One region of the Hahella sp. NS-SX17 genome, then DNA from elsewhere that is predicted to be linked to it. Evidence: predicted binding sites of a transcription regulator. Region 1 holds the regulator's gene; each other region holds the start of a gene.

Region 1 (5,327 bases):
TCCAGTATCGAAGCGGATAAAGTCGTCCTTTACACTGACGATCAAGGCATCAGTCGTTTTCAAGCAACCGGCAAGCCCGCCCACCTTGTGCAGTTTGACGCAGAAAAACAAACTGAAACTCACGCTTACGCAGAAAGCATGGATTATGATCGCAGCCAGAGTAAAGTCATCATGCGCAACCATGCGCGGATTCTGCAGGACAACAGTTCCGTGGAAGGAGAAGAAATCATCTATTTCACTGACAAACGCCTGGTGACAGCGAAGGGAGCAACCTCAGGCAATCAGGCCGAACAGGTTGAAATCATCTACCATCCGCCCAAATCTAATAAACAATGAGCACCCTCACCGCCAAAAATCTGGCCAAGGCCTACAAGAAACGGTCAGTAGTAAAAGACGTGTCCGTCGAAATCCGCAGCGGCGAGATTGTCGGACTTCTCGGGCCTAACGGCGCAGGTAAGACCACCTGCTTCTACATGGTGGTGGGATTGATCCCCAGCGACAAAGGCGGCGTATACATTGACGACGCGGAGATCACCGCTTTACCCATGCACGGCAGAGCGCGCAAGGGCATAGGCTACCTGCCGCAGGAAGCCTCAGTTTTCAGAAAGCTGTCAGTGGAAGACAACATATACGCTATCCTTGAGACCAGAGCCGATCTGAGCCGCAAGGAGCGCAAGCAAAAGATGGAAGAGCTGTTGCAGGAGTTTCACATTACCCACATCCGCAAGAGCCTTGGCATGAGCCTGTCCGGGGGCGAACGCCGACGCGTCGAGATCGCCCGCGCACTGGCCACTGAACCAAAGTTTGTCTTGCTGGATGAGCCTTTCGCCGGGGTAGACCCTATTTCCGTCAACGATATCAAGCAGATAATCGAGCACCTTAAGAAACGCGGCATCGGCGTTTTAATTACCGACCATAATGTGCGCGAGACCTTGGATATTTGTGAACGCGCCTATATTGTCAGTGAAGGATTTATTATCGCAAGCGGCACGCCAGGTGATATTCTTGCCAACCCAAAGGTTAGGGAGGTCTATCTGGGTGACCAGTTCAAACTTTAGTTTAACCGGCGGCCTCCATCCCGGATGGACCTCAAGGCTCAAGAGCTTAGGATAAAAGCACTTAATAATTATGAAAAACTCACAAGATCTGTGCCTGAATCGGTGGTAAGCATCAGATGGTTATGAAAACTTCATTGCAGTTAAAGCTGGGTCAACAACTGACCATGACCCCGCAACTGCAACAAGCAATAAAACTTTTGCAGCTTTCAACACTGGATTTGCAGCAGGAGATTCAACAAGCGCTTGAGTCCAACCCTATGCTGGAAGTGTCAGAAGAGGACGAGTCTCCCAATCACGTTCAGAATGATACGATCAGCGACATGCTCGCCAACAACTCCAGCAAGGAGAGGACGCAAGAGTCGGGCATGGAAGAGGGAGGGTTCGCCGAGGAGGACAACTGGTCCGATTCAATCCCCAACGACCTGCCCGTAGACACCGCCTGGGATGACGTGTTTCAGAGCAGCTCAGGCAGCTACAGCGGAGGCGAGGATGACGAATACGACTTCGAGTCCCGCAACAGCAAGGGCGAGACCCTGCAAGACCACCTTCTCTGGCAACTGAATCTCACCCCCATGTCCGATATCGACCGTATGATCGCCGTTGCGATCATTGATGCGGTCAGCTCCGACGGTTATCTCTCCCTTACGCCTGACGAAATTCACAGCGGCCTGCAGACAGAAGGCGAAGAAGAGATAGAACTGGACGAAGTGCGTGCGGTGCTAAAACGCATTCAGCAATTCGACCCGCCAGGCGTCGCAACCTGCAATCTGCAGGACTGCCTGCTGAGCCAGCTGAATCAGTTGCCCAAAGACACCCCCTGGCTGGGGCAGGCCAAACTGGTGGTCAGCCACTACATCAACTTGCTTGGCAATCGCGACTACGCACAGTTGATGCGCCGCAGTCGCCTGAAGGAGGACGACCTGCGGGAGGTTCTCAAACTGATCCAGAGCCTGAACCCAAGGCCAGGCGAAGGCATTCAGGAAAGCAATACCGAATATGTCGTTCCTGACGTAATCGTCAAGAAGGCCAACGGTCGCTGGCTGGTGGAGCTCAACCCGGAAATCGCCCCCAAAATCCGCATTAACCCTGGCTATGCCGGCTTGGTAAGACGCGCGGACAACAGCTCCGATAACACTTATTTACGCGATCAGTTACAGGAAGCGCGCTGGTTTATCAAAAGCTTGCAAAGCCGTAATGAAACCCTATTGAAAGTCGCCTCACAAATAGTCGAACATCAACAAGGGTTTCTTGAGTATGGCGAGGAAGCGATGAAGCCGCTGGTGCTGCACGATATAGCCGAGGCTGTGGAGATGCATGAGTCAACAATTTCACGGGTGACCACGCAAAAATACATGCACACTCCCCGCGGCGTATTTGAGTTGAAGTACTTTTTCTCCAGCCATGTCAGCACAGACACCGGCGGCGAGTGTTCTTCCACCGCCATTAGAGCTATTATCAAGAAGTTAGTCGCAGCAGAGTCACCAAAAAAACCATTGAGCGACAGCAAGATTGCTGCGCTGCTTGGCGACCAGGGCATCAATGTCGCCCGACGTACGATCGCAAAATACCGGGAGGCGCTTTCCATTCCGCCTTCAAACGAACGTAAGCGTCTAATTTAAAAGGAGGAATACAGGCATAAGACTTAAATCAAATAGTCACAAAATGGATGTGCTAGTATTTTTCATGGAAGTGCAAAATTCATAATGCACCGTATATTGGCATTAGGAGCAAAGTATGCAAATGAACATCACCGGACATCAAGTCGAGTTAACTGAAGCACTGAAGGACTACGTTAACAACAAGTTCGACAAGCTCGAACGACACTTCGACAGCATCAGTAATGTCCAAGTAACGCTCTCCATTCAAAAACAGCGCCAGATTGCGGAAGCAACCATGCACATTAGCGGCGCTGACCTGCATGCCAATGCTGAACACGAAGATATGTACGCGTCAATCGACGCACTGGTGGACAAACTAGATCGCCAGATCCTCAAACATAAAGAGAAGCACGTTGATCGGATGCATGGCGCATCCGCCAGATAACAGAACATGGCCCAAACCACACTAACTATTGAGTCCATTATCTCGCCCGCCCTCACACGCTGTGGGGTGTCGGGCTCGAGTAAGAAGCGCGTTCTTGAATATATCGCCAATCTGATTGCGCAGCATTTTCCATTTTTGGACGAGAACGCCATTTTTACCAACCTGATATGCCGTGAAAGACTCGGCAGCACCGGTATCGGCCAAGGTATAGCGATACCCCATTGTCGCCTGGAAAATTGTGATCGCATCATAGGAGCCCTGATTACACTGAAGGATAAAATTCCTTTTGACGCGATCGACAATGAACCCGTGGATCTGCTGTTCGTTCTGATCGTTCCGCAGGAAGCCACCAGCGAACACCTTGACCTGCTGAGCCAGCTGGCCCAGAAATTCAATGATCGTCGCTTCTGCGAACATTTGCGCGACTGCGACAACGACGAAACCCTGTTCAGGAGGGTGCTGGAAAAATAATCCAGCTTCGATGGAAAGAGGAAGACATGAAGCTGATTATCGTAAGCGGTCGTTCAGGCTCCGGAAAAAGTACGGCGCTCCATGTCCTGGAGGATATGGGCTATTACTGCATTGATAACCTGCCTATCGGTCTCCTCTCGCCTCTCACCCAAGAGGTGCTGGACCAGGGAAAAACCCAAAATCAGCAACTCGCCGTCAGCATAGACGCACGAAATCTTTATAGGGATTTATCAGATTTTCCGTCCATTTACGCCACCCTGCAAGCGCACAATATCGATGTGGAAATCATCTATCTTGACGCTAATGACGCCACCTTGATCAAACGCTTTCATGCGACGCGCCGCAAGCATCCGCTTAGCAGCAAAAGCACGTCCCTGAAGGAAGCCATCGCCAAAGAGAAGCAGTTGCTGGAGCCAATCGCCACACTGGCGAATCTCTATATAGACACCAGCGATCTCTCGATTTACCAACTACGGGATCAGGTCAAAATCAGAGTTATCGGGCACAAGACCCAGGAACTCGCCCTACTCTTCCAATCGTTCGGCTTCAAACACGGCGTGCCCTCAGACTCAGATATGGTGTTCGACGTTCGTTGTCTCCCCAACCCCTACTGGGATACAGCGCTGCGCGGCTACAAAGGCACCGACCAGGAAATCATTGAGTTCCTAAAACAGCATCCGGAACCGGAACAGATGCTGCAACACATCATCAGTTTTCTTGAGACCTGGATTCCACACTTCCAGAACAGTAACCGCACCTACATGACCATCAGCATTGGCTGCACTGGCGGGCAGCATCGCTCGGTCTATATCTGCGAGTGCCTGGGAGAGCATTTCAAGAAAAAATATGATAATGTCCAAGTGCGCCACAAAGAGCTGGCGCAATAAGGTTTTAACAATAAGAAGCCACAGTCGCTTAACAATTAAACCGGCCTGAATCCAACATTCAGGAAACTTCAATCTTTTATGCTCATCGCGCCCCATGATCCAGGAACAAGTCACTATTATTAATAAGCTTGGCCTGCACGCCCGAGCGGCGGCCAAATTCGTATCCACCAGCGGCCGATTCGCCAGTAAGATCAGAGTAGCCAAAGAAGGCCAGGAAGTTGACGGAAAAAGCATAATGGCGGTCATGATGCTCGCCGCCAGCAAGGGAACCCCTCTTACTTTAAAAATAGACGGCCCCGACGAAGAAGAGGCGCTTAACGCCATCAAGACTCTGATCGAGGATTATTTCGGAGAAGGCGAATAACCCCTCACTGCTTTCGGGGCGTCCCGCCCCATCTCATCAAACCTCTCAAACAATACAAACCGCTTGAATAAAGTAAGACAATTCCCTGATTTTCCTTAGACTAATTTTCGTCTTAACTTACACTTTATATTGGGCTCGCTTATACTGGCGCCACAACGGCGCAGAGTCCGACTCTGTAATTTAAATCCGGCAATTTCTTCGCTGCCCGTTGCGGGCCGCCCCAAACGCGGATGTAATCTATGCCTCAAGCGACCGAAAAAAGCACTGCCAAGGTCCGTATGCGCTCCATTGCGGAAGCGCTCGAAAGCGGATCTTTACAGCAGGTCGCGCGCATACTGAACGGCGGCCTTTCCCCCAGCGACATTGCTCACTTACTGGAGTCATCACCGCCCAACGAGCGGAAGTTACTCTGGCAGTTAGTCGATGACGAGCTGGACGGCGAAGTCCTGCAATATCTGAGCGACGAAATCCGTTCTGACTTCCTGAGCGAAATGAACGCACAGG
Region 2 (5,327 bases), 2.4 Mb from region 1:
TCTCCGAGAAAAAAGACGCCACCGTTTTCAAGAGGCAATGGACGGCAACTGGAGGGGATAATATGGACCTGGGCGTCAGGATAGCCGGTATGCCAACCGGTGTAGGCGACATTGTCATAGAGTTGATCCTTTACGTCCCAGCCCAAGACCACATCGCAGAAACCAAAACCTTTGCTTAACGAGGACAGGAACTTGTCTCGAGACATATATTTGCCGCGCATAACGCCATCCATATCAAATACGCCTACCTTAATGTGCTTGAACATGGAGTCTTCTATAAGCGTGCGTGCGTCGTCGACGGATTTCACTTCCCTTGGGTCCATAACATCACCTATGCAATTCACGGATGAAGAAAAGGCGCACTAATAAATATAACAGCTCTGAGGGAACCTGACGGGATAATGGAGGTCTGACTAGCTTGGGACTGACGCGCAGAGAAAGGTGGACTAAAGTCTATGAGCTTAAAGTGGGTCTGTGAGCGATTTCCCAGATACAAGGAACCTATCGATTTGAATTAATATTCCAACTCGCCGCTTCCGTTACTTTTTACTCTCAGAGTTAGCTCTTAGATAGGGGTAAAAAGAATTTTTACGAGATTTGTTGTTATCAGGAGTACGTAAAATGCCCGTTATGTTTGATTGGTTGGCGCATAATATTTTGTCTTTGCGTGTGGCGGGAGTCCAAAACTCCGCAGCGGCCGCGGGCGGCCATTGCACTTGGCGCTTTTCTCAGGTGAAGAACCCGGTGAGAAGCTTGATTCTTACCAATCCGGACACAAGTGGTGGAATTTGCGAAATGCTGGCTGCGAAGTGGTTGGAAGTTCACGCCAATGCGGAGAAATATGCTCGATCCGGTGAAGCTACCTCTTTGGCTGGCTGGATTAGTGGCTCCGGTGGGGAGATTAACCCCAGTAAAGTCCGCCAGATTATGCAGATGTTTATTATCGGAAGCACGATGAATTCCGGGGCTGTTGTGGGGCAGCCGGGTATTGGCAGAGAAGACCAAACCTATGCGACAGAGCGCTGGTTGCAATCCAAAGGAGTGACTAGACGTAAGCATATTTCGAGCGGTCCAACCTGGTTCAAAGGTATGTCGCGAGGGTCGACTGGCGAACGTGGAGGGCGCCGTAGAGACTTTTCGGCGGAAATCGGGCGGGCAATCACCACCAGCGCCAAATCATACAAAATGATTGGAATTGCTGGCCCGAACTTCGCTCATGCTGTCGCAGCATGGAGCGATACAGATGTAACCTTTTTTGACCCCAATTTCGGTGAGTTTTGGTTCCCAACGACTGCCGCCTTCCAGGCTTGGTTTCCTCGTTTTTGGCATTTAGCGGGATATGGTACGCCTGCGATTGGTCTCAGCGACTCCTATGAGATCATGGAGTATGACACGGCAGTATAGTTTTTCAGGTAAGATAACAGGCGGCTATATTTAACATAGTACGCTATCTTAAGGCCGCGTCTTGACGCGGCTTTTCAATTCCAGCCCAAAGTCGCTAAGGAGTCTATTTTGGCCAAAGCATACCTTCCTCTCGTTGGCGTTATTTTGCTGGTCGTCGTGCTTTGGCCATACCCAGTCCTGATTCCCTTGAAACTGCTCGTGGTCTTCTTTCATGAAGCGTCACACGCCATTATGACCGTGGCGACTGGAGGCGAAGTGGTGGAAATGGTCATCTCCATTGATCAAGGCGGGTATGTGCTGTCCCGTGGCGGTAGTCGTTTTCTGACACTATCCGCTGGTTACCTGGGGTCGTTGATTTGGGGTGTGTTGATATATCTAACGGCGCTGCTAAGCCGTATGGATCGAGTCCTTATGTTTATTCTGGGACTTTCTTTATTGGCTATTGCGGCCTGGTGGATCAGGGATGTCTTCGCATTGGGGTTTGCGCTCGCTACCGGCGGAGCGATGATCGCCAGTGCAATATGGCTGCCTGCTTCGTTTAATGACGGTGTGCTGCGAGTTATTGGCGTCACTAGCATGTTATATGCGCCGCTGGATATATACAGCGATACCATCGAGCGCTCTCACTTACGGTCCGACGCGGTTATGCTTGGGGAAGCTTATGGCGGTTCGGGCATGATGTGGGGGCTGGGTTGGTTCCTGCTCAGTCTGGCCGTCATTTATATAGCCTTTAAACTTGGACATCAGGGACAGTCTTCCCCACAAGATAATTGATACCTTTTCCGTGCGCCTTCGTATCTCTATACTGAGCTCGCGCATGACGTTCTGTCGGTAGTGAAACGCGGGATGCGAAAAGAATAACAACAATCGATAGACAATCAGGAGATAGACTATGAAAGCTATATGGAATGGCGCAGTCATTGCCGAAAGTCAGAACACAATCATATTGGAAGGCAATCATTACTTTCCTCCTTCAGCAATCCGATCTGAATATTTCAAGCCAAGCGATACCCGAACCGTTTGCGGCTGGAAAGGCACTGCTTGTTATTACGATATTGAAGTGGAAGGATCGACCAATCGAGATGCAGCCTGGTATTACCCCACAGCTTCAGAAACAGCCAGAAACATTCAGAACTACGTTGCTTTCTGGAGAGGGGTAAGAGTGGAAGAAGGTTAATCTGTAAAGACGGAGCGTGAGCGTTAATCCGAGCGCCATACCGCGAGGACGCTCACGCCGTTGTAATCGTAGCTCAGGCTTAAATAGTCATGGCGTATATCGACTTGCGCAGGAACCGAGAAGCCCTTTTCCCATGAGTGGTCATTACTCGATGTAATCTGCAAACGCCAATCGCCGTTCTCTTGGTAGAGTTTGCCGGTATAGTAGTAGATCACGGGCAAACCGTAGTCGGTGTAAGCTTCTATATCGGCGATCCATTCATATACGTTGTCGTTAGTCGGCCTTATGTCCATAGAGCCGTTCAGCTGCTGAGGCGTCCCATTGACACTGTATGACAGCAAATCGAATAGGCCTGCATGATCGTACTTACTCTTGGGCGAAACTTGCTTAGGAGTAGTTATAACAGAGTCTTTGAATAAATTCGGACTACCCTGTACTACGATGTCTGTGTCATAGACTGAGAAGCCTGCACTGGGTGGGGGAAAATGCTCGAACTCTTGGAGTTCCGGCTGAAGAGTGGGAATCAACGCGACGCCTGCGCCAGCGACAGTCAGCATGAGAGCAGGATACATAATATCCGGAGGAAGGCGACCTTGGCGGTTGTGGTGAATAATTTTTTCCGCAATAAACAACACTATCCCTGCGACGATTAATGCCGTACCGGATATTGCTAGCAGCGCATCGAAGTCTGACATGGCTTTCGCTCGATGTTTAGCCCCGCAGATTGGCTCTACTCCTGAGCCATAGTCCCTCAAGCGGCTTGTAGACTGAAAAATTTGTGTACTGTCTCGTCCTCCTTATCTAAAAGTAGAACAAATTAAGTAAAGTGCATCCTTCTGTGACTGCCGTTTATAAAAAGATGAGGCTGTTTGGCGCAAAGAGCCTTTACAGCTGGCCGGTTAGTGTGTCGGTTAAATTTACATCATTAAGCTGAAAACTTAACCGACATCGCACTCTTTCATAGTTTAGTTCTTTGGTATCAGGCGCTTATTAAAGTTGGCCCCGAAAATGCTTATATAGTGTCACTAATTTGTGCAGGCCTTAAGGCTTACAAATCAATAAACTAATAATCGAGTAGTAGTTGTCTATGAAAACTTTCAAAGTTCTGGCTGCAGTAGCGGCGTTGTGTTCTTCTGTCTCCGCCTATGCATACCAAATTAACGATGAATATGTGGGCAAAGACCATGGATATGGCGACGTAATCGGAGACGCCTCAAAGTTCGATGTAAAGGGAATTGATGTAAGCGTTTCTGGCACTATGCTGACAGTCGACGTGTACACTAATTTTGTAAATCATGTTGGTGTTTTCAATAACTATGTCACTGATACTGCATTGAGTCAGAAAAAAGGTATCGCATTTGGCGACTTGTTCCTGTCTTCTTCTTGGACGCCTAATGGCGATGCTGATACTGGCTACTTGGAAGATAGACATAGCACTGGAACCAAGTGGACTTACGGGTTCAATCTGGATGACCGTTGGAGTACTGTTGGCGGAGATGGCGCGCTATATGAGCTGAATGGCGCGGCAAACCGCGATAATGCATACTTGTCCAACAATTTCATCAATGGCAGATACGCAACCTACCGTCACGGTCAGGAAGTCGCTGTTAAAACTGACAGCTCTACCGTAACTTCCGTTGGCTCCGGCTCTTGGCTGGTTGACACTGTAAACGGCAAGGTTTCTTTCACCTTTGACATTGCTGGCACTGAGCTGCTGAAAGGCGATGAGCTTGCTTTCCATTGGGGCATGACCTGTGGTAACGATACTATCGAAGGCAAGATTCCTTTCTCTGTGCCTGAGCCCGGCGCACTGGCTCTGATGGGGCTTGGATTGGCGTTCGTTGGTCTGCGTCGTCGTAAGCAAGCTGCTTAATCAGCAATAGGAAGCACGGCGGGGGCGATTTGATTCTCCGCTCTCAAAATGAAAAACCGCGCTGGCGACGCCAGATGCGGTTTTTTTGTTCTTGGAGACGAAAAGGCTTTAACCCTCTTTGGCGATATAGAGTTTTCTTACCGCCATATTAAAGGCTTCAACACAATCTGGGTCGAACAACGAGCCGTTGTAACTGTTTACGTAACGCACCGCCTCAAACAGTGACTTCTTATATGAACGATCTGCCCGCTCACTGGTTATCTCAAAAAAAGCGTCACAAATTGCCAGGACTCTGGAGCCTAATGGTATATCTTTACCGCTGACGCCAAATGGGTAACCGCTACCGTCATAGTGTTCGTGATGATGCAGGACTATCTGGGAGGCGTCTTCCCAGCCACCAAATCGATGCAGAATTTGCGAGCTGGTGGCGACATGGGCCGCCATTATTTTCTGTTCTTCCCGGGACAGCTGTTCTTCGTGCTTATGGGCCAAACCAACAGGCACGAAAGCCATGCCTAAATCGTGTAGCAGTACGGCGGCGCTGAGCTGCTCTTCATTAAGCTGCCCGCCCAGTTCTTCGTTGATGGCCATGCATAGTTCCAGTTCCTTTTGTGTGCGATCCTTTCTGTAGATGCTGAGCTGGTCCAGCTGCCGTGCAAGGAAGCGGAATAATTGCTGGTCGGAGTCTTTGCCCGGGGCAAAGTAACTCGGCATCGCAGCCTCTGGGCGCGGTGCTTCTCCTGCATCTTTGGGGCCGGATAGCAACTCATCCAGACCTTCATTAATGACGGCAATTACGTTTCCAGGCGAGGCGTTGCGTACTTTGGAGATAACTCTTAACAGGGACTCCTGTAGATCGCCGTCAGCAGTATG
Region 3 (5,327 bases), 140 kb from region 1:
GCTGATTGTGAATATTTCTTTTGGCGTGATGACCCGCGCCGCGCCGCAGATGAATATTTTCTCCATCGGCTTTCCGATGACGGTGCTGTTCGGACTGATCGTGTTCTGGATCAGCATTGGCGGCATATTGCCGCAATTCACCGTACTGAGCGAGAGCACCTTTGATTTCATGCAGGTCATGCTGCAACCCCCTCCGCCATAATCCGGAGGGGAGAACCTACGCCACGGACGCGGCGTCAGACATGTGTGTTGGATGCGTAAACCGAAGTTAAGACGAGCGTAACAGGCGATGGCCGAAAACGACACCAGCCAGGAAAAGACCGAGGAACCTACCCCCCGAAAAATTGAGAAGGCGCGGGAGGAAGGGCAGATTCCCCGATCCCGCGAACTGAACACGACGGCGGTATTGCTGGCGGGCGCAGTAGGTTTGTTGGTATTTGGAACTTCCATTGGCAAGGCGCTGGAAGACGTTTTCCGCGCGGGCTTTACCCTGACCCGGGAAGAAATATTCGATGCGCACCAACCGATGATTCATCTGGGGATGGCGGCGCTGGAAATGGCGATCGTCCTGGTTCCTTTCATGGCGGTGCTGTTGGTGGCGTCGGTGCTGGGACCCATTGCGCTGGGCGGCTGGATGATGAGCGCCAAAGCGGCGGCGCCGAAGTTCAGCCGCATCAACCCGCTGGCGGGACTCAAGCGGATGTTCTCCCTGAAATCATTGATGGAGCTGTTCAAGGGGATCGCCAAGACGCTGGTGGTGGGCGGCGTCGCCTTGGTTATTCTGAATCACTCTATTCCTGATCTGCTGGCGATGGGAGCGGAAGATACGGCAGTGAGCATGGCGCACGCCTGTACGCTGTTGGCCTGGAGTTTCCTGTTTCTGGCCAGCTCAATGATCCTGATAGCGATGGTGGACGTGCCTTTCCAAATGTATGACCACCAGAAGAACCTGCGCATGACAATGCAGGAGATCAAGGACGAGTACAAGGACACGGAAGGCAAGCCGGAAGTGAAGCGACGGGTGCGGGAAGTGCAGTACGAGATGAGCCGGCGACGTATGCTGCAGGACGTGCCCAAGGCCGATGTGGTCATCACTAACCCGACGCATTTCTCCGTTGCTTTGAAATATGACGCCAAGAAAATGGCGGCGCCAATTGTGCTGGCCAAAGGCGCGGATCACATGGCGATGAAAATCCGGGAGATCGCTAACGCCCACAAGATAGAGCTGGTGTCAGCGCCGCCCTTGACCCGCTCCATCTATCATCACACGGAAGTGGGCGAGGAAATTCCCTCTGGCCTGTATCTGGCGGTGGCGCAGGTGCTGGCGTATGTCTTCCAGTTGCGTCGTTATCGCGGCGGCTACGGCAAGAAACCCCAGGGGATGCCTGACTTCAAGATTCCTTCTCATCTGCGCAGGGACCAGTAAGTTAAGCTGGGCTCCGCCCAGGCTTACTTTTCCCCGTAGCGGCACAGTTCCTGCAGACACTCCAGGGAAACGGTTTTTTCCGTCAACCTTTTGTCGTTTGGAGTGTTATGGAACGAGCTGCCGCGATCAACAACCTGAAGAACCTGGCCCAAGGCAACCTGGGCATTCCGGTGCTTCTGATGGTGTTGTTGGGCATGATGACGTTGCCGGTGCCGCCGTTCCTGCTCGACGTCTTCTTTACCTTCAATATTGCATTGTCCCTGGTGATCCTGTTGGTGTGCGTGTACGCCATGCGCCCCATGGAGTTCGCCATTTTCCCGACTGTGCTGCTGGTGGCCACGTTGCTGCGGCTGGCTCTGAACGTCGCCTCCACCCGGGTGGTGTTGCTGGAGGGCCATGAGGGCGGCGATGCGGCGGGGAAGGTTATTCAATCGTTCGGTGAAGTACTGATCGGAGGCAACTACGCGGTCGGTCTGGTGGTGTTCGCCATTCTCATGATTATCAACTTCGTGGTGGTCACCAAAGGCGCAGGGCGGGTATCCGAAGTGAGCGCACGCTTCACTCTGGACGCTATGCCCGGTAAGCAAATGGCCATTGATGCGGACTTGAACGCGGGCATTATCAATCAGGAAGAAGCCAAGGCGCGTCGGGCGGAAGTATCGCAAGAGGCTGACTTCTACGGGTCCATGGACGGCGCCAGCAAATTCGTACGGGGCGATGCGATTGCAGGGCTGCTGATCCTGGCTATCAACCTGATTGGCGGTCTCTCCATTGGCATCATACAGCACGATCTGGAATTCAATGACGCTGTGCAGAAATATGCGCTGCTGACGATCGGTGACGGTCTGGTGGCGCAGATCCCCTCCTTATTGCTCAGCACCGCGGCGGCCATCATGGTGACACGCGTCAGCACCCAGCAGGATATGTCCAGCCAGGTGATCAACCAGATGTTTGGGTCTCCTCGGGCGCTCGCCATTGTCGCCGTTGTCCTGTTCATCATGGGAGTGATTCCGGGGATGCCGCACATGGCGTTTCTGGGGCTGGCGACGGTGTTTGGCGCAGCGGCGTACTTCATGTGGAAGCGCCAGCAACAGTCTGAAGTCGTGGATGAAGGCGTGACGCCTGGGCCCAGACGTCCTGGCGCGCCCTCTCAGCCCGGCGGCGGTCCCGCGCTGGCGCCGGGAGAAAGCGCGCCGGCGGTGCGTGGACCCGAGACCAAGGAACTGGGCTGGGACGATGTGGCCAGCGTGGATATCGTCGGGTTGGAAGTGGGGTATCGCCTGATTCCGTTGGTGGATAAATCGCAGGGCGGGCAGTTGCTGGCTCGTATCAAGGGCGTACGTAAGAAGCTGTCCCAGGAATTAGGCTTTCTCATGCCTTCCGTTCATATCCGTGACAATCTGGATTTAATGCCGAATTTTTACCGCATCACCCTGATGGGCGTCACCATTGCTGAAGCGGAAATTCATCCGGACCGGGAAATGGCCATCAACCCCGGTCAGGTTTTCGGCAAGCTGGACGGCATTCAGACCAAGGACCCCGCCTTCGGGCTGGAGGCGGTGTGGATTGATCCGTCCCAGAAAGAGCAGGCGCAGACGCTGGGCTATACCGTGGTGGACTCCAGCACGGTGGTGGCGACGCACCTGAATCAGGTGCTCAGCCGTCACGCCTATGAATTGATCGGCCATGAAGAAGTACAGCAGTGGCTGGAGCAACTGGGCAAGAAGGCGGCGAAACTGGCGGAAGAACTGGTTCCCAATACCGTTTCTCTCAGCACCCTGTTGAAGGTGCTGCAGAATCTGCTGCAGGAAGATGTGCCGGTGCGGGATATGCGCAGCATTGCGGAAGCCATCGTCAACTTTACGCCGAAGACCCAGGACGCCGGTATTTTGACGGCGGCGGTGAGGGCGTCTCTGCGTCGCCTGATCGTCCAGAACATAGTGGGGGCGGAGCCTGAGCTGCCAGTGATCACGCTGGACCCCGGGTTGGAACAATTACTGCTTAAATCCATGCAACAGGCGCAACAGGCCGGCGGCATGGATGATATCGGCCTGATTCTGGAACCGAGCATGATGGAGAAACTGCAGCGCTCACTGGCGGAAGCGGCGCAGCGTCAGGAAATGCTTGGTAAAGCGGCGGTTCTGCTGGTGTCCAACAGCCTGCGCCCGGTGTTGGCGAGGTTTATTCGACTCAGCGTGGAGCGCATGCATGTTCTGGCCTATCAGGAAGTGCCGGACAACAAACAAATCACCATCGTGGCGACAATCAGTGGGTAATCCCGTGCGGGCTCGTGGAGCCGGGAGACTAACATTATGAAAGTGAAACGTTTTTTTGCAGCATCAATGCAACAGGCTTTAAAGGATATTCGTGATGACCTGGGCGCGGACGCCGTCATCCTGTCCACCAGTAAAACTGGCGATGGGGTGGAGGTGATCTGTGCACTGGATTATAACGAGGAAGACCAGCGCACCAGTATGCCGCAACCGGAGCAGGGCCCTCGTCCCACGCCGTCTGCGGTGGCCAGGGAGACCGCGGACCGTCACCGTCGTTTGGAAGACGAAATGTCGCGGGTGCGGGAACGTCTGGAGACGTTGAAAAGCAACGCCAAACCGAAGGCGGAGCCCGCGCCGGCATTTGCCGCAATGGAACCGGCGACGCCGCCGTCCCGGCAAATCGGCGCCGAAGAACCGGAAACCTCGCGTATGCTGGCGGAAATGCGGGAAGAGATCATGCAGCTCAAAAACATCATGCGCCAACCCGCCGCGGCTCGCCTGGAAGAGAACGAAGGGCTCCGCGAGTTGACTGAGCGCATGCAGGAAATGGGCGTTTTCCGGGAACTGCAAACTGCGCTCACCGCCAAGGCGGACCCTCGCAAAGGCGTGCAGGAGCAGTGGCGTAATCTGATGGCGCGCCTGGCGCATGGCTTGAAGGCGGAGAATGAGGAACTGATTCACCAGCGCGGCGTATGTGCGTTACTGGGGCCGACTGGTTCCGGCAAGACCACCACTCTCGCAAAGCTGGCGGCGCGTTTTGTCGTTCATTATGGCGCCGAAAAACTGGCGCTGATCACCACTGACCGTTTCCGGGTGGCGAGTCAGCAGCAACTGCAGTCCTTTGGTCGCTTACTGAATGTGCCGGTATACGTGGTGGATGAAGAGAACAGTCTGGACAACTTGCTCGACCGTCTCGCCAACAAGCGTTTGGTGTTGATTGATACCGCCGGATTGACGCCGCAGGACCCGAACTGGGAACGCCAGCAGAAAGACTTGAAAGTGACCCGTCACCGCATCAGAAATTATCTTGTATTGTCGGCAGTTAACCAACCGCAGGTCATGAAATCCACCTATCATTACTATAAGATGTTGGGGCTTTCCGGCTGTATCATGACCAAACTGGATGAAGCGTTCAGTCTGGGGGAAGTGTTGAGCATGGCCATCCTGAATCGGCTTCCGGTTGCTTATGTCACTGACGGACAGAAAATACCCGATGACATTCATCCGGCGAAAGCGCATGCGCTGGTGGCGCGCGCGGACGCACTGTGGCGGCGGACCCGGCGGGAGACCAGACAAACTAATAACACCAGTCGCTTCGCTGCGGAACTGGTGGTCTAAACTATTGAGTGCGGGATCAACGCCGCGCCGTCTAATAACAGGAGATATCTACCGGTATGAGTAAAGTACATCCGGTTCAAGTTATTGCAGTCACCGGAGGAAAGGGGGGTGTCGGCAAGAGCAATGTTTCCATAAATCTGTCCCTTGCGTTAGCGGACCTGGGACGTCGCGTGGTGCTGCTGGATGCGGACCTCGGACTGGCCAATATTGATGTGCTGCTCGGCGTCACCGCCTCGCGCAATATCGGGGACGTGCTGGCGGGGGATTGCACCCTGCGGGAAGTGATGATC
Region 4 (5,327 bases), 1.9 Mb from region 1:
TAAGATGTTGCGGTTTCATCCTTTAGCCGGATCGATACTCCTGGTAAGCGCCATCGCTTTGACCGGCTGCGGGTCTGACGACGACGCCAAGATCGGCGGTAATAACAGCGGCGACAACAACGGATCAGAAGTTGACGGCGGAACAACCTCCGGCGGAAGCGATACCGGAAACGGCGACACTAATAGCGACGACTCCAATAGTACCGGTGACGCCAACGACGGCGAGTCTGATGGAGACAGCGCAACGGGCGGCGACTCCAGTGGCGGTGACTCTGTTGATGGAGGCGCAGGCGGCGATGACGACGACGCCAGCAGCGACAGCGACGATACCAGCGACGGAGATGACGCCTCTGACGATAGTTCCAGTGGGGACGATACAGGCAGTGATGACGACACAGGTAGCGACGACTCTGACGACGATAGCTCAGGCAGCGACACCAACCAGGCCCCCACTATTTCCGGGACTCCCAGCCCATTAGCCAAAGAAGGCGAGCCCTTCAGCTTCACCCCCACTGTTAACGATATAGACGGCGATACCCTTACATTTCAGTTAGTGAACGGCCCATCCTGGATGAGCATCAACACTAACACCGGCAAAGTTACGGGCTCACCCAGCGCAGATGCCCTGGGCATGGCGAAAGGCATTGTCATTCGCGTATCCGACGGAAAAAAAAGCGCCGACTTGAAGTTTGATCTGGAAGTCACCTTCAACCCCGTAGAGCAGGCTATTCGCACAGGCAATGCAATGGTTGTCGAGAACAGCCGCGATCTGGCGTCCGCCGCGTTACAAACCATAGAGAACAACCGCAGCCGCTACGATCAAGCCCGCGTCGATCTATTCCAACTGAATACCGATGGAACCGCCAAAGGCGATAGCCTCACCGCCATTGATTGGGACCCCACTCATGACGCGGCGCAGTTAACAGCAACATTCGGCGAGAACGAAGCGATTTTAATATCCAATGCCGCCAACGAAGGAAAAGCCGTTTATAACCGCGGTTTTGGCGTCATCGGCGAAGGCGACGCCCGTTACCTGGTTCTAGGCGGCAACCCCATGCGCGATCGCGGCAGCGCCAATGAGCAAATGCATCAGTTCATGCAGAACGCCATCGCGTGGCTGACCGGTAGAAATAACTTCGACGCCCAGCCTCTGAAACTGGTCATGGCGCAGATGGATGAAAGCTACTGGTTTCATGACGCCAGCGGCGTGCGCAAGTGGCTGGATCAACGCTACGACGAGAACGTCAGCTACAACGCACAAGGAGATTGTGATGGCGCCAAGCTGGCTAACTGCCTCAATGACAATCCCGACCTGCTGATTATTTCCCAAAAAAGCGCAGAGGCGGATGTTGACGTCGTCACTGCTACGGTAGCCGCCGCCATGGCCAAGGGAACGCCGGTGCTGTATCTACATTGGGACGGTAACTTAACCAGCCTGGGCGGCCAGCTTTTCACACTGTTTGACGTGTCCTACCAAGAGGACAACTACTGGAAAAGACTGTATCTGAGCGGGTATGACTCCACCGGCGATATGGGCGAAATCCCAGAGAGCGTTGCGCAAGTAAAAACCATGCTGACCCACTTTGAAAGCGAAGACTACGCTTTCGACTGGTCCGCCTGCGATGGCGAGAACTGCTCCGCCGTCAGCGGCCTGAATGCCGGTTTCTTTGACGGCGCTGACGAGGTGCGCAGCATCATGTCCAACCTGGACAAGAGCAAAACGGATATCTTCGCCAACGAAGGTAAACGCTACCAGAAGTTGCTAGCGTTGTTGGGCGACCACTACCGCGCCAGCGCCACCTATCCTATGGACAAGATTACGACGGAAGATAATGCGTTCCTGAAATCACTGTACGCGGACTACTCGGTCTACAACTACCGCGCACTGAATCCTGCGCAAAAGGACATGGGGAACTTTAGCCGCAGCAACTTCGACCATGTCTCCCCCGTCACCAAGACCATAGACATGGAAAGTAAGCGTTATTTCCGCGCTGCCGGCGTTTACGCTCTGCCTGGCCACACAATCAAGGTGACTCGCCTGGACAGCGCTGACGTGGCCACCTCCATCTTTGTCAACACACAGCGTTCCGGCGCCACCCATCAGTTTGAGAAGAACGGCTATACCCGTCCGAAATTCCTGCAGACGCCGAAGTTCAGTATAAAGTCAGGCGAGAGCATTACCTTCACCTCCACCTACGGCGGCCCGGTGCAAATTGAGTTTGGGAGCAACGGCAAAAACGTTTCTTTCCGCTTTGAGAATGTTGGCGAGCATCCCTTCTGGAACGGCGAAGAAGACAACGCCAGCTTTGAACAGGCCCTGGCCCAGGGCGATTATGACTGGGCTGAACTGGTGACGCCCGGCTTCGAGGTGCACTCCAAACTGGACAAAATGCGCAAGTCCATGCAAGACGAAAACTGGAAGACCGGTGCAGCTCTGGCGGCGGGGACGATGCGTTACATTCATAACTTCCCCCACGTTCTGGCGGGCTTCAAAGGACCCGGCATTGATGTCGTGGCGGAAATTCACGACTTCGCCTCCTCACATAACCTGGATATCGAGCACATCGATATCGTGAAGCACATGAACGCGGATCAGGCTACCTGCGGTTATGGCTGTTCCGGCAACCCCTATGACGCCTACTGGGAATTCAGCCCTATCGGACACGGCGATATTCACGAGCTGGGACATGGCCTGGAGCGCGGCCGCTTCCGTTTCCGCGGCTGGGATGGACATGCCAGCACCAACCCCTACTCCTACTACTCGAAGTCACACTATTACCTGGATACCGGCGGCAGCCCAAGCTGTCAGTCCCTGCCTTTTGAAAGCATGTTCAACGTGCTGCGCGACTCTGTCAGCAAATCCGACCCCCAGGCCTATGTACAAAGCCAGACTTTAACCGGATGGTCCAACGGCGCCGGCATCACCATCCAGATGATGATGACCGCTCAGGGCGAAGGCAAACTGAATGATGGATGGAACCTGTTACCCAGACTGCATATCCTCGACCGTAACTTCAACGCAGCTTTAGCTAGCGAAGAGGCTTGGTCAGCAGCGAAAAGCAACCTTGGCTTCTCTCAATACAGCCTGGCGGAAGCAAAAAACATCAACAGTAACGACTGGATGACGATCGCGGTTTCTTACGCGACCGGACTGGATTTCCGCGATTACCTGACGATGTGGGCGCTGCCGTTCAGTGATAAGGCCTCTTCCCAGGTCGCGTCCTTCAGCCTGCCTGTTGCTCCGAGGAAATACTATGTCTCTGGCGGCGACCAGTTCTGTTATGGCCTGGATAAGCCGAGCATCTTAGTAGACGGCGTGCAAACCTGGCCCAGTCTGTAAAAATCTTCCCCACCAACGTGGTAATTGTAAGGTGATCAAAAAGCGGCGCTAAGCGCCGCTTTTCTTTTAGGACAAGCCAATATAAGTGTCCGAAATAACACACAGTTGTCAGAAAATTTACAGTGTTCACCTTAAGAAATCCGTTTTATCTGTCCGGCCCCGCTGACATGTAAAAGTACGAAAGTCTTTCATAAAACCCCGTTTACTTAATTATTATCAACAATATACAAGACATTCGTTAAGTTCTTTCATATGTCTGCATTCTCAGACTCCACGCCCTCACTGTCAGTAAATTTTACGGATTAGATAATACGGACTATTTGTTGAATGCCTGTCACATTGAAAACTAAGGTTAATTTGGTTTTGGCACAGCCAATGCCTGAGAAAGCGGTGATGTACACAGACCTACTTACCCCAAATTAAAAGAAAAGGAGTTGGTTATGACCTCAAGAATAAAACACGCCCTTACCGCGCTGTCATTGAGCGTAGCCGCAGTCAGCGCACATGCCGTTACCATCAATGACGGATACAACGGAGCCGGTCTTTCATACAATGCCGATGTCTTCGGCGACCCTGCCGTTTATCAAGTCGACCGGATGGAAGTGTCCTACGACAGCGACAATCTCTATGTATCCGTGTTCACGAATTTCTTCGAAGGGGCGGATACATACGGGCACAAATACGGCGACCTATTTATCAGTGTAGATGGATGGAGCCCCTTCGGTAACGCAGCAGATCGTTACAAAGACGACGACATCACTAATGGTGAAAAATGGGAATACGCGCTGAATACAGCCTCTGGCGATCTTTATAGTCTGTCCATGGTCGATTACATGGACCAGCTCGTTAGTTCAGGCACAAGCAGCAGCGTCAGAAAAAATCAGGAAGTTACTGTAAATACAGCCAAAGCAACTTTAGTTGGCGGACTCTCAAGCGTAGACCTGAGTGGCGTAAGTAACACCGTTGGTACTTTAGGCGTTATTTCATACACTTTGACTCTGGCGGATCTGGGCATCACCGATCTTAGCAAGTCCACTTCGTTAGGACTGCGTTGGGCCGCAACCTGCGCGAACGATGTCATAGAAGGTGGCTTAAGTGTTCCTGAACCGGGCACACTGGCGATGCTGGGACTGGGATTGATCAGCTTGAGCCTCTCCCGTCGCACCAAAGCCTGATTAGAAATTAGATTTATATAACAACTCGATAAGAACAGGGTGACAGGTGTAAGGCGCAGCGAAAGAGTGTAGAGATTTTTTACACTCTTATTACACCACTCCCGACTACAACCAAACAGGGACGTTTACTTACTCCGTTACGAACTCTGATATCAACGCCAGCGTATTGTTTTCCCTTGCGATAAAAATGGTGGCCCGCCATGGCATACGACCCGTGATGCATACCGGCAAGTACCCCTCCCCCTGATAGCTTCCATCAGCCATACGCGCCAGTTTCGTCTGATTCAGCCCCATGTACATATCAGCGCCTTCAAAGTCCACTCTGATTTGTTCCGCTTCCATACCCTGCAATTGGATATGAATGGGAAATGCCCGTGCGGGTTGAATCGGTTCATCGCCAAAGGAAAAACGGACGCCGCCATCGTTATCGCTGACCTGGAGCCAGCACTCGCCTTGCCCTGGCGAACAGCTGGGAACCGTCAAATATTGAATATTCTTGAACTGATCGATATCGAAGGACGCCACGCCTGGAAGCCATTGCCGCAGTAAACCTAAGGCCGCCAGAAGCAAAACCAAGGCGAGCAATGCTACGCCTCGCACCCAATAACGCTGGAACCGCAACTTCAAAACCTCATTCGCGTTGACAATGGGAAGGACATGGCCGCGCAGTGTGCCCTTCGGATTAGAAATTGTCCAGCGACAATTTGACGCATAACTCTCCGCCGCAGCTACGTTTTCCCTGCAGGCGAGCTATGTTAGGCTGTGCTTCCATCTGAGTGTCCTGGATATATTGGCCTCTATTCCCGTGATCG

The links. The regulator sigma-54, encoded in region 1, starts transcription at its own class of promoters, with help from an activator protein. The targets are predictions, from matches to a motif close to TGGCACNNNNNTTGCTNT.
Region 2: a site for sigma-54 is predicted at 3,579-3,596, ahead of AC2IBB_RS04825 (PEP-CTERM sorting domain-containing protein). Genes of this name have one in related genera too.
Region 3: a site for sigma-54 is predicted at 1,466-1,483, ahead of flhA (flagellar biosynthesis protein FlhA). Genes of this name have one in related genera too.
Region 4: a site for sigma-54 is predicted at 3,705-3,722, ahead of AC2IBB_RS18345 (PEP-CTERM sorting domain-containing protein). Genes of this name have one in related genera too.

Annotation. Positions count from the first base shown of each region.
Region 1 is NZ_CM170632.1:5,999,679-6,005,005, forward strand. It holds gene lptA (lipopolysaccharide transport periplasmic protein LptA) at 1-336, shown strand, start outside; gene lptB (LPS export ABC transporter ATP-binding protein) at 333-1,058, shown strand; gene AC2IBB_RS26775 (RNA polymerase factor sigma-54) at 1,181-2,677, shown strand; gene hpf (ribosome hibernation-promoting factor, HPF/YfiA family) at 2,793-3,101, shown strand; gene ptsN (PTS IIA-like nitrogen regulatory protein PtsN) at 3,108-3,572, shown strand; gene rapZ (RNase adapter RapZ) at 3,599-4,459, shown strand; gene AC2IBB_RS26795 (HPr family phosphocarrier protein) at 4,554-4,823, shown strand; gene mgtE (magnesium transporter) at 5,063-5,327, shown strand, end outside.
Region 2 is NZ_CM170632.1:1,048,835-1,054,161, forward strand. It holds gene AC2IBB_RS04800 (glutamine synthetase family protein) at 1-323, opposite strand, end outside; gene AC2IBB_RS04805 (YopT-type cysteine protease domain-containing protein) at 622-1,404, shown strand; gene AC2IBB_RS04810 (M50 family metallopeptidase) at 1,513-2,178, shown strand; gene AC2IBB_RS04815 (DUF427 domain-containing protein) at 2,297-2,581, shown strand; gene AC2IBB_RS04820 (hypothetical protein) at 2,605-3,276, opposite strand; gene AC2IBB_RS04825 (PEP-CTERM sorting domain-containing protein) at 3,669-4,454, shown strand; gene AC2IBB_RS04830 (HD-GYP domain-containing protein) at 4,563-5,327, opposite strand, start outside.
Region 3 is NZ_CM170632.1:5,863,783-5,869,109, reverse strand. It holds gene fliR (flagellar biosynthetic protein FliR) at 1-202, shown strand, start outside; gene flhB (flagellar biosynthesis protein FlhB) at 290-1,426, shown strand; gene flhA (flagellar biosynthesis protein FlhA) at 1,534-3,702, shown strand; gene flhF (flagellar biosynthesis GTPase FlhF) at 3,739-5,037, shown strand; gene AC2IBB_RS26095 (MinD/ParA family protein) at 5,094-5,327, shown strand, end outside.
Region 4 is NZ_CM170632.1:4,137,715-4,143,041, forward strand. It holds gene AC2IBB_RS18340 (ImpA family metalloprotease) at 5-3,340, shown strand; gene AC2IBB_RS18345 (PEP-CTERM sorting domain-containing protein) at 3,781-4,515, shown strand; gene AC2IBB_RS18350 (hypothetical protein) at 4,645-5,142, opposite strand.